2 regions of the Allobosea sp. P4_H5 genome follow, and region 1 is predicted to be linked to the other one. Evidence: riboswitches for the same ligand, from Rfam matches in the RefSeq annotation. Region 1 holds a riboswitch; the other holds the start of a gene.

Region 1 (5,464 bases):
CGTGCTCCGTCCGCAGCGCCGAGCGAGCCGCATCGTCCGGCTCCGGGCCAGATCGCACCGCCAGCCTCGCCCACTCGGCCGAGTGCGCCGCCGGCCCAGCCCAATGCTTCGGGAGCGCCATCGGGCGACAACGGCCAGCGCCGTCAGGCGCCTGCGCAGACGGCACCGGGACAGCCGCCCGCCACCGCTCCTTCATCGCCCTCCCGCCCCGCGCCCGGGCAGGCCGCCCCGGGCAGCAGCGGCCAAACGCAGCCCGGCCAGCCTTCCACTGCGCCCGGCGGGCGCGCACCGGGAGCCCTATCGCAGCCTGGTACGGCACCGTCCCAGCCGACGCCATCGCAGCAGCGGCCGAGCTTGAACGGTCAGCCTGGCCAACCTTCCGCCGCCCCGCCGGCCGGCCGGGCGCCGGGCGCGCTGTCGCAGCCGGGCACGCCTCCGTCCCAGCCGGCTCCGACGCAACAGCAGCCGGGTTTGAGCCGTCAGCCAGGGCAGGGCGCGCCGAGCCAGCCCGCGCCCGGCCAGCCGGCGACAGCACCGAACACCGGACGCGCGCCAGGGGCCTTGTCGCAACCCGGCACGGCTCCGTCGCAGCCGGCGCCGGCCCAACCGCAGCAGCCCTCCGGTCTCAGCCGCCAGCCCGGCCAGGCCGCACCGGGACAGGCGGCGCCCACGCAGCCTGCGCCAACCCAGCCCGCGCCTGGCCAAGGTGCTCTCGGCGCCGGTCAGCCTGCAACTGGCCAGCCCACTCCGGCACCGAATGCCGGCCGCGCGCCGGGCGCCCTGTCGCAACCCGGTACCGCGCCGTCGCAGACCGCGCCGGTCCCCAGTCAGCAGCCCGGAGCCCTGTCGCAGCCGGGCGTCGCGCCCGGCCAGGCTCAGCCGCAGCCCGGCGTGCCGGGTCAGCCCGCGCCTGATCGCCAGGGTCGCCGCGGTGGCATCGGTCTCGGTGGCGCGGCTGCGATCGGTCTCGGCGCCGCTGCGATCGGCGGCATCATGGCGACGCAGGGCGCGAGCCGGCTCGACGATGTCCGCAGCCGGCGCGAGGAGCGTCGCGAGGGCGACGTCACTATCATCCGCGAGCCCGGCCGCACCATCATCCGCGGCGACGATGATCGCGCCGTGATCCGCTATGACGAGACGCAGCGCTTCCGCGATCTCGGCCTCGACACCCGCAGCGAGCGCCGCGGCGACGAAAACGTGACGATCTACAATCGCCCCGACGGCACGCAGATCGTCACGGTGACCGATGCCGAAGGCCGGCTGATCCGCCGCTCGCGGCGCGAGCGCGACGGTGGCGAGTTCGTCATCATCGACAATGTCCGCCGCGACGGGCCGCAGGCCCGCTTCGCCGAGGAGGTGGTCGAGTTGCCGCCGCCGCCGCTGCGCATCCCGCGCGAGCGCTATATCGTCGATGCCGAGCGTGCCGACGAGCGGCTGATCTACGAGACGATCACCGCGCCGCCGGTCGCTCCGGTGCCGCGCCGCTACACGCTCGACGAGGTCCGCTACTCGCCCGATCTGCGCGCCCATATGCGCAGCGTCGACATCGACACGATCAACTTCGATTCCGGCTCCTGGACGGTCACGCCCGATCAGGCCGGGCGCCTCAGGGTGATCGCGCAGGCGGTGCGCCAGGCGGTCGAGCGGGCGCCTAACGAGGTCTTCATGGTCGAGGGCCATACCGACGCGGTCGGCGCCGATGTCGATAACCTCTCGCTGTCCGATCGGCGGGCACAGTCGGTCGCCGAAATCCTGACCCGCGACTTCGGCATCCCGGCCGAGAACCTGACGACGCAGGGCTATGGCGAGCAGTACCTCAAGGTCCAGACGCAGGGCGATTCGCGCGAGAACCGGCGCGTGACGCTGCGCCGGATCACGCCGCTGCTCACCGGCCAGAACCAGCAGTGACATCAGCCGAAGCAGCCAGCGGGCTGCTTCGCGCCTTTATCGAGGGGCGGCCGGAACAATCGCCGGCCGCCCCTGTTCTTCTAGCGGGGAGGATCGCCTTGCACCTGCCTGACAGGAGGAATGCCATGCGCAAAAACTCATGGGTCCTGCTCGGATTGATCGCCGTAGGGTTGCTGGCGGCGGAAGCTGCTGCTGCTCAGTCCGTTTCGCCGCAAACACCACGCCAGCAGCGTGCACCCGGTGTGCCGATGACGCCGAATGCGGGTGAGGTGCAGAAGCTCGAGCCGCGCTCCGATCGCATTGAGGCGACGCGCGAGCGCGAGCAGCTGGCGCGCGATCGCTCCGCGCCGCCGCAGCCGAACCGCGTGATTCCGATGCCGAGGCCGGTGCCGTCGATCATCGCTCCCACTCGCTAGAGCCCGCCGCTTCGGGTTTAGATTCAGGTAAGGCTCGCCGCCTATGGTGGCGGCGAGGAGCCATGTCATGAGCGAGATGTCGGTCGCGATCGCCCAGAGCCTGATCAGCATGAAGTCGGCTGCGACGCAGCAGGCGCTGCAGCTGGAAATGGTCAAGCAGAACGCCGATTCCGATCAGGCGCTGGTTGCCATGCTGCAGCAGGCGTCAGAGCAGCAGCAGGCCACGCTCCCCGCCGGCCAGGGCGGCAATCTCGACATCACGGCCTGATTGCCCGACGTTCCAATGGCGTATTGCCTACGGCGCATGCCGGCACAGCGCCGGAGCGCGGTGCTTTGCCGGTTGCGCGCAGATCACGACGGTTCTAACCTCCGCCTCGTTCCGAGGGGTGCTCGACAAGAGCTGAGATGGCCTGACGGCCGAACCCATCGAACCTGATCCGGGTCATACCGGCGGAGGGACTGGAACGCGGCTGCGCCACAAATGCATCCGCAGACAGCGACTGGACCGTCAGACGCCCCGGATCTCCTGAACCTGAGAGGGAGGAGATCCTAAGATGAACGCCCATACCAAGCCGCAGAAGAACAGCGTCAAGGCCGCACCGCAGACGGTGACCACCGGCCCGATCATCGGCTCGCGCAAGATCTATGTCGCGGCGCCCGAGCATCCCGAGATGCGCGTGCCCTTCCGCGAGGTTGTGCTGACCACCGATGCCGAGCCGCCGGTGCGCATCTACGACCCGTCCGGCCCCTATACCGAGACCGACGCGCGGATCGACCTCAATGCCGGCCTGGTCCAGCCGCGCCGCGCCTGGCTCGACGCCCGCGGCTTCCAGACCGTGCCCGGCCGCGCTGTCACCGCCGCCGATAATGGCCATATCAGCGAAGCTCAACTCGTGCCGGCCTGCCCGGCGCAGCGCCCGATCCTCGAGGCCGGGTCCGGCCAGATGGCGACGCAATACGAATTCGCCAGGGCCGGAATCGTCACGCCCGAGATGACTTACGTCGCCCATCGCGAGAATCTCGGCCGTGCCGCCATGCTGGACGGCGCCAAAGAACGCCATGCCGACGGCGAGAGCTTCGGCGCCTCGGTTCCGGAATTCGTCACGCCGGAATTCGTCCGCGACGAGATCGCCCGCGGGCGCGCCATCATCCCCGCGAACATCAACCATCCCGAGCTCGAGCCGATGGCGATCGGCCGCAATTTCCTGGTCAAGATCAACGCCAATATCGGCAATTCGGCCGTGACCTCCGGCGCCGCCGAGGAGGTCGAGAAGCTGGTCTGGGCGATCCGCTGGGGCGCCGACACGGTGATGGACCTCTCCACCGGTCGCAACATCCACAACATCCGCTCCTGGATACTCAGAAACTCGCCGGTGCCGATCGGCACGGTGCCGATCTACCAGGCGCTGGAGAAGGTCGGCGGCGACCCGATCAAGCTCGACTGGGAGGTGTTCAAGGACACGCTGATCGAGCAGGCCGAGCAGGGCGTCGACTATTTCACCATCCATGCCGGCGTGCGTCTTCCCTACGTGCCATTGACCGCCAGCCGCGTGACCGGCATCGTCTCGCGCGGCGGCTCGATCATGGCGCGCTGGTGCCTGGCGCATCACAAGGAGAGCTTCCTCTACGAGCGCTTCGACGAGATCTGCGAGATCATGCGGCGCTACGACGTCTCGTTCTCGCTCGGCGACGGCCTGCGTCCCGGCTCGATCGCCGACGCCAACGACCGCGCCCAGTTCGCCGAATTGGAGACGCTCGGCGAGCTGACCAAGATCGCCTGGGACAAGGGCTGCCAGGTGATGATCGAGGGCCCCGGCCATGTGCCGATGCATAAGATCAAGGAGAACATGGACAAGCAGCTGCGCGAATGCGGCGAAGCCCCGTTCTACACGCTCGGACCGCTGACCACCGACATCGCGCCGGGCTACGACCACATCACGTCGGGCATCGGCGCGGCGATGATCGGCTGGTTCGGCTGCGCCATGCTTTGCTATGTCACGCCGAAGGAGCATCTCGGCCTGCCCGATCGCGACGACGTCAAGACCGGCGTCATCACCTACCGGATCGCCGCCCATGCCGCCGACCTCGCCAAGGGCCATCCGGCTGCGAAGATCAGGGATGATGCCGTATCGCGGGCGAGGTTCGACTTCCGCTGGGAGGATCAGTTCAACCTGGCGCTCGATCCCGATACGGCGCGCGCCTTCCATGACGAGACCCTGCCGAAGGACGCCCACAAGGTCGCGCATTTCTGTTCGATGTGCGGCCCGAAATTCTGCTCGATGAAGATCACCCAGGATCTGCGCGCCGAGGTGCAGGCGATGGGCGACAATGAACGTGCGGCGCTCGAAGCCATGGCTTCGCAGGGCATGGCCGAGAAGTCGCAGGAGTTCCTCAAGAAGGGCGGCAATCTCTATCTGCCGGCGGCGGAGTAGGGACCATGCGCGTCGCTGTGATCGGGGCCGGCGTTGCCGGCCTCGTGACGGCGCTAGAGCTGGCTGAGCGGGGCATTGCGGTCGACGTGTTCGAACGCAGCGCCGCCCTTGGCGAGCAGGCCTGTTCCTGGGCGGCCGGCGGCATGCTGGCACCCTGGTGCGAGCGCGAGAGCGCCGAAGAGGCTGTCGTCACTTTGGGCCGGCAGGCGCTCGACTGGTGGCCGCGCCATTACGCCGGCACGCTCGCCCAAGGCACGCTCGTGCTCGCTCCAGCCCGCGACGCGAGTGAGCTGACCCGCTTTGCGGCGCGGACGAGCGGTTTCGCGCGGCTCGACGCGGAGGGCGTCGCTGCGCTGGAGCCCGATCTCGCCGGCCGCTTCCGGCAGGGCCTGTTCTTCGCGCAGGAGGCTCATCTCGATCCGCGCCGCGCGATGGCGGCTCTAGTCGAGGCGCTGCAGGCGGCCGGCGTGCCGATCCACTACGGCGTCGAGGCAGACGAGACGGCGCTCGATGCCGACCGCATCATCGATTGCCGTGGCCTCACGGCACGCGACCGTCTGAGCGCATTGCGTGGGGTCCGCGGCGAGATGCTGGTGCTGCGCACGGACGAGATCAGGCTGAGCCGCCCGGTCCGGCTGCTGCATCCGCGCATTCCGCTCTATGTCGTGCCGCGCTCCGACGGGCATTTCATGATCGGCGCGACGATGA
Region 2 (5,464 bases), on a different contig from region 1:
CCGACGCCGATCGACAACCAGCCCGTGGTCCGGATGAACCGGGATACGCTCTATTCCCAGGCGCTCTTCGACCTCGACGCCGGCCCGGTGACCATCACGCTTCCCGATGCCGGCAAGCGCTTTGTCTCGATGCAGGTCATCAGCGAAGACCATTACACCCCGATGGTGGTCTACAAGCCGGGCCGTACGACGCTCACCAGGGCCAAGGTCGGTACCCGCTATGTGTTCATCGCGGTTCGTATCCTTGTTGATCCCAATGACGCTAAGGACCTCGCGCAGGTTCACGCCCTGCAGGATGCGCTGAAGGTGGAGCAGAAGTCGGCCGGCAAGTTCGAGGCCCCGAACTGGGACCTGGCGCAACAGAAGAAGATCCGTGACGCGCTCGAAGGGCTGTCCGCCGCATCATCGGGCAGCTTCACCAACGCTTTCGGCCCGAAGGGAAAGGTCGATCCGGTGATGCACCTGCTCGGCACGGCAGCCGGCTGGGGCGGCAACCCTGACAAGGACGCGTCCTATCCCTCATTCACCCCGGCCAGGAACGACGGCAAGACGGTCTACAAGCTCAAGCTCAAGGAGGTCCCCGTCGACGCGTTCTGGTCGATCAGCGTCTACAACGACAAGGGCTTCTTCCAGAAGAACGAGTACGACGCCTATTCGGTCAACAGCATCACCGGCAAGACAAGCGCCGATGGCGCGATCGACATCCAGTTCGGCGGCTGCGACGGCAAGATCGCGAACTGCCTGCCGATCACGCAAGGCTGGAACTACACATTCCGGCTCTACCGTCCTCGCGCCGTGTTCCTGAACGGTACCTGGAAGATGCCGGAGGCGCAGCCCGCTTCGTAGAAGGTATCAGCTTCGCCCGATTGGTCCGGCAAAGCAGCGGTAGCTTTCCGCCCAATCTTGCCGTTGGCCGAATGTTGAACTGGCTCGGCGGTTGCCCACCGTGCGGGGGTACTACAAGCCCAACCGGCCTCGGCGACGAACTCCGGACCGTTGCCACGGCCGCGTAGCCGCAGGGGCTTCAACTCACCTGACAGCAAGGGCGACATCGCCCTTGCTGCTTTTGTTCTGGCATGGGCAATCGCCTGCCCGGCGCTTACTTCACCGCGGAGAAGGCTGTCGGCGCCAAAATCTGGCTGACGATGTTGCCAACAATCTGGCCGTCCGCTTCACTCTTGGTGCGCGCCTCGGTCCACTCAGGATCGGTAGCAAACGCCGTCCATTTCGTCTCGCGCTCGGCGAGCGATTCCCAAGCCAGGAAATAGGTCAGGTCCTGATTGGACTCCCCGATCAGCGTGGTGAAGAATCCGGCTTGCCGGATGCCGTGCTTTTCCCACAGCTTCAGTGTGGCTTTGTCAAAGCGGTCGAGCAAAGCCGGAAGCCGGCCAGGCAGGCAGCGATACACGCGCATTTCGTAGATCATCGAAAATCACGTCCTATTATTGGTCTTGCGGCCAGCAATTGGCCGCAAGGAGGCCTGCCCCGATCGAGTGACCCGACCTCGATCCCGCTGACGGCTTAGCAAATTCTATCCCCGCCGGTGCTCGACCTTGGGCAGGAACCGGGCGAGCAGGCCGATCGCCGGCAGGAAGGCACAGATGCGGTAGACCGCCTCGATGCCGATCCAGTCGGCGACTTCGCCGAGGATCGCCGCCGCGAGCCCGCCGAGGCCGAAGGACAGGCCGTAGAACAGCCCGCCGATCAGGCCGATCCGGCCCGGCATCAGCTCCATCGCGTAGATCAGGATCGCAGCGAAGGAACTCGCCATGATCAGGTTGATCACCACCGTCAGTACACCGGTCCAGAACAGGTCGGCGAAGGGCAGGATCAGCGAGAAGGGCAGGGCGCCGAGGATCGAGAACCAGAGGATGCGGTTGCGGCCGATCCGGTCGCCGATGATGCCGCCGGCGAGCGCGCCGACAGCGGCAGCCGCGAGGAAGAGAAACAGCATCAGCTGCGAGCCCTGCACGGAGACGCCGAACTTCCCGATCAGGTAGAAGGTGTAATAGGAGCTGAAGCTCGACGAATAGGCGTTCTTCGAGAACAGCAGGATCACCAGGATGGTGATCGCGAAGGCGATCTGGCCCTTGGTATGCGTGGGGGCGGCGGGTGCGGCCACCGCGACCTTCACGGGCTTTGCCGCAGCCGCGGCAGCGGCCGCCTTGCTTAGCTCGGCATAGCGGCGCGCCGTCCAGACCATCAGGACCATGGCGAGCAAGGCTGCGGCCGAGAACCAGGCGACGCTGGTCTGGCCGCGCGGGACGATGATGAAGGCGGCGAGCAAGGGACCGAGCGCGCCGCCGCTCTGGCCGCCGACCTGGAAGATGCCCTGCGCCAGCCCCTGCTGGCCGCCCGAGGCGTTGCGGGCCATCCGGGTCGCCTCGGGATGGAAGATCGAGGAGCCCAAGCCGACGCAGGCCGCCGAAATCAGCAGCAGCGCATAGCTGCCGGCATAGGCGAGACCGATCAATCCGGTCAGGGTGCAGCCCATGCCGACGACCATCGAATAGGGCATCGGATTCTTGTCGGTGTAATGGCCGACGACCGGCTGCAGCAGCGAGGCGGTGATCTGGAAAGTGAGCGTAATCAGGCCGATCTGGCCGAAATCGAGCGCATAGGCCGTCTTGATGATCGGGTAGATCGCCGGGATCAGCGACTGGATCATGTCGTTGAGCAGATGTGTCGCGCTGAGCACGAACAGCACCGGCAGGTCGGCGCGGCGGGTCTGGGCGATCGGCTGGCTGGCGTTCATGCGGCTGATTTCACCGGAGGCAGCCCGGAGGGCGGGCGAGGGCCCGCTGGATAGCTGCAAAGTCGGCTCATAGCATCGCAATCGACGCCAAACCCAGAGCCATCGGCACAGAGCCGCTCTGATGTGGACGCGGGATGAGGTGCTGCCGCCGTTATTTCACCTCGCCTGCGATCTCAGTGAGTGCCGGGGCCTTCTGGATCAGCCCACGCTCGACGAGGAAGGCACCGAAGCGCTCATAGCGGCCCTGGTCGAGGGCGCGCGGGCGCTTGGCGAAGCGCGGCAGCGTGTCGGTCCAGGCCTGGCGGTTGAGGGCGTCGTCGAGATCGGGATGGGCGGCGATGAAGAGCTTCCAGGCCTCCTGCGGGTGGTTCGTGAGGTAGAGCGCCGCCTTCTCGATCGCATCGAGGAAGCGGGGCAGGCGGCTGTCGGCGAGGGCGTCGCGGCGGGTGATCAGGATCAGCTCGTCATAGGCGGGAACGCCGTGCTCCTCGGGATAGAAGGCCGTGCCGGGATGGCCTTCGAGCTTGAGCTGCGTCAGCTCGAAATTGCGGTAGCCGCCGATGGTGGCGTCGACCTTGCCGCCGATCAGGGCTGCCGAGAGCGCGAAATTGACGTTGACCAGCTTGACGTCGTCGAGCTTCAAGCCGGCCTTGGCCAGCATCTGGCCGAGCAGGGTGGTTTCCGTGCCCGAGACGGCATAGCCGATCGTCTTGCCCTTGAGGTCGGCGAGGCTCTTGATCGGCCCGTCGGCCTTGACGATGACGCTGTTGAGCGGGGTCTCGACCAGCGTGCCGACGCGGACGATCGGAATGCCGGCGGCGTGGTCGAGATAGAGATTGGGCTGGTAGTGGATGCCGATATCAGCCTGCCCGGCGGCAACGAGACGGGGCACGGCGGAGGGGTCGGAGGGCGGCACCATGGCGACCTCGAGCCCGGCTTCCTTGAACAGGCCGAGCTGCTGCGCGACGACCAGCGGCGCGTGATCCGGATTGACGAACCATTCGAGCATCACGGTCAGCTTGTCGGCAGCGCGGGCCGGGCTGGCGAGGCCGGCGGCCAGGACGAGGCCGGTGGCGAGGAGGGCGCGTCTAGAGAGGGCGCGGAGGGTCATCAGGCGAAATCCTTCTGCGTGATCGGCTTGAGGCGGGGCGGCGTCACGGCTCGCTTGCCCAGGGAAGCAGGCGCGGGCCGAGCGCATCGACGAGATGGCGCAGGACGAGGCTGAGCACGGCGAGCACGGTCATCGCGGCGAAGACCGTGTCGGTCTGCATGCGGGCATTGGCCTGGACCATGACGAAGCCGAGGCCAGCGGAGGCACCGACCCATTCGCCGATCACCGCGCCGAGCGGCGCCAGCGGGGCCGCGACCCGCAGGCCGGTGAGGAGAGCGGGCATGGCGAGCGGCAGGCGGACATAACGCAGCGTCTGCCAATGCGTCGCCGTGGTCAGCGCGGTGGCGTCGATCAGTTCGGGATCGGTCCGGCGCAGGCCGTCGGTGAAGGCGGAGGCGATGGGGAAGAAGATGATGATCGTCGCCATGATCACCTTCGAGCCCATGCCGAAGCCGAACCAGACGACCAATAGCGGCGCGATGACGAAGACCGGGAAGGACTGGAGGACGAGCAGCACCGGCCAGAGCAGGCGCCCGAACCGCGGCAGCGCCACGATGGCGAGCGCCGTCAACGCGCCGAACGCTGAGCCGAGCACGAAGCCGAGCGCCATCTCGGCGATGGTGGTGAGGCTATGGCTGAAGAGGAAGCCGGGCTGGCGCTGGAAGGCCAGGGCGACGTCGAGCGGCGAGGGCAGGATGTAGCGCGGCGGCTGGAACAGCCAGATCGCGCCTTGCCAGGCCAGGAGCAGGACGAGAATGGTGCGCAGGGCCGGAGCGAGCACGACCATCACCGGCTTTGCGCCGGGAGGTGGGTCCCGCTCTGTCGCGTCCTGCGTCGTCAAGGCTCGCCTTTCCGGTGGAAGGCGAGCACGGGGAAACGCTGGCGAGGCTGCCCCGAGCGACTCCCTCCGCCAGCATGATCTGGTTCAGGTTCGAAGGGTGCTTCTCAGCTCGCCTTGCGGCGAACGCCCCCGTCTCTCGACCGCCCTTGTGACAGAGCGGCTTGCGGCTGTCACGCCTGTCTCAGGCCAGGTGGCGTCGATCAGCCCTCGCCATCATAGGCTGAATCGAAGAACGCCTTCTCCAGCGCCACGGCGCGCAGGAAGAAATCGCGGCTCGTTTCTGCCTCGCCGGGGCCGACGCGGTCGAGCTCGGCGCGCAGGAAGCCGACGAAATCGCGGAAGTCGGGGTTGTCGTGCAGGGTGATCCATTCGGCATGGATGAAGTTCGCCGGCAGCGGCGGCGACGCCTGCTGGGCCCAGTCGAGATAGAGCCATTCGGCCACGACCAGCACGGAGAGGGCAGCGGCATAGGAGCGCGTCGCGGCGGCCTCGCGCATCAGCTCCTTGAAGCCGGCGGTGGCCTTGCTGTCGGGAGGCGTGCTGCGCTCCTGCTCGCCGACACCGAGCGCGTCGAAGGCGCGCAGGAAATAGGTGTTCTCCTCGCCGCTGACCATGCCGATGAAGCGGCCGAAGCGGATGCGGGCCTCGAAGCTGTCGGCGCTGGCGAGCGCCGCGCCGAGCAAGGTCAGGAAGCTGTCGATGAAGCGATGGTCCTGGACGAGGTAACGAACCATGACCGCGTCGGACACCGTGCCGT

The links. A riboswitch is a leader RNA that binds a small molecule or an ion and turns the genes downstream of it on or off. The one in region 1 is predicted to bind thiamine pyrophosphate.
Region 2: it holds a riboswitch for thiamine pyrophosphate, as region 1 does, so the genes downstream of both, AC1DS0_RS14095 (ABC transporter permease) here and thiC (phosphomethylpyrimidine synthase ThiC) in region 1, are expected to answer to the same signal.

Annotation. Positions count from the first base shown of each region.
Region 1 is NZ_JBFUKM010000018.1:130-5,593, forward strand. Features, by position in the region: gene AC1DS0_RS28010 (OmpA family protein) at 892-1,908, shown strand; gene AC1DS0_RS28015 (hypothetical protein) at 2,007-2,324, shown strand; gene AC1DS0_RS28020 (hypothetical protein) at 2,392-2,592, shown strand; TPP riboswitch at 2,697-2,801, shown strand; gene thiC (phosphomethylpyrimidine synthase ThiC) at 2,879-4,756, shown strand; gene thiO (glycine oxidase ThiO) at 4,762-5,464, shown strand, end outside.
Region 2 is NZ_JBFUKM010000006.1:111,220-116,683, reverse strand. Features, by position in the region: gene AC1DS0_RS14115 (DUF1254 domain-containing protein) at 1-846, shown strand, start outside; gene AC1DS0_RS14110 (NIPSNAP family protein) at 1,100-1,426, opposite strand; gene AC1DS0_RS14105 (MFS transporter) at 1,532-2,755, opposite strand; gene AC1DS0_RS14100 (ABC transporter substrate-binding protein) at 2,907-3,866, opposite strand; gene AC1DS0_RS14095 (ABC transporter permease) at 3,910-4,653, opposite strand; TPP riboswitch at 4,752-4,848, opposite strand; gene AC1DS0_RS14090 (TenA family protein) at 4,908-5,464, opposite strand, start outside.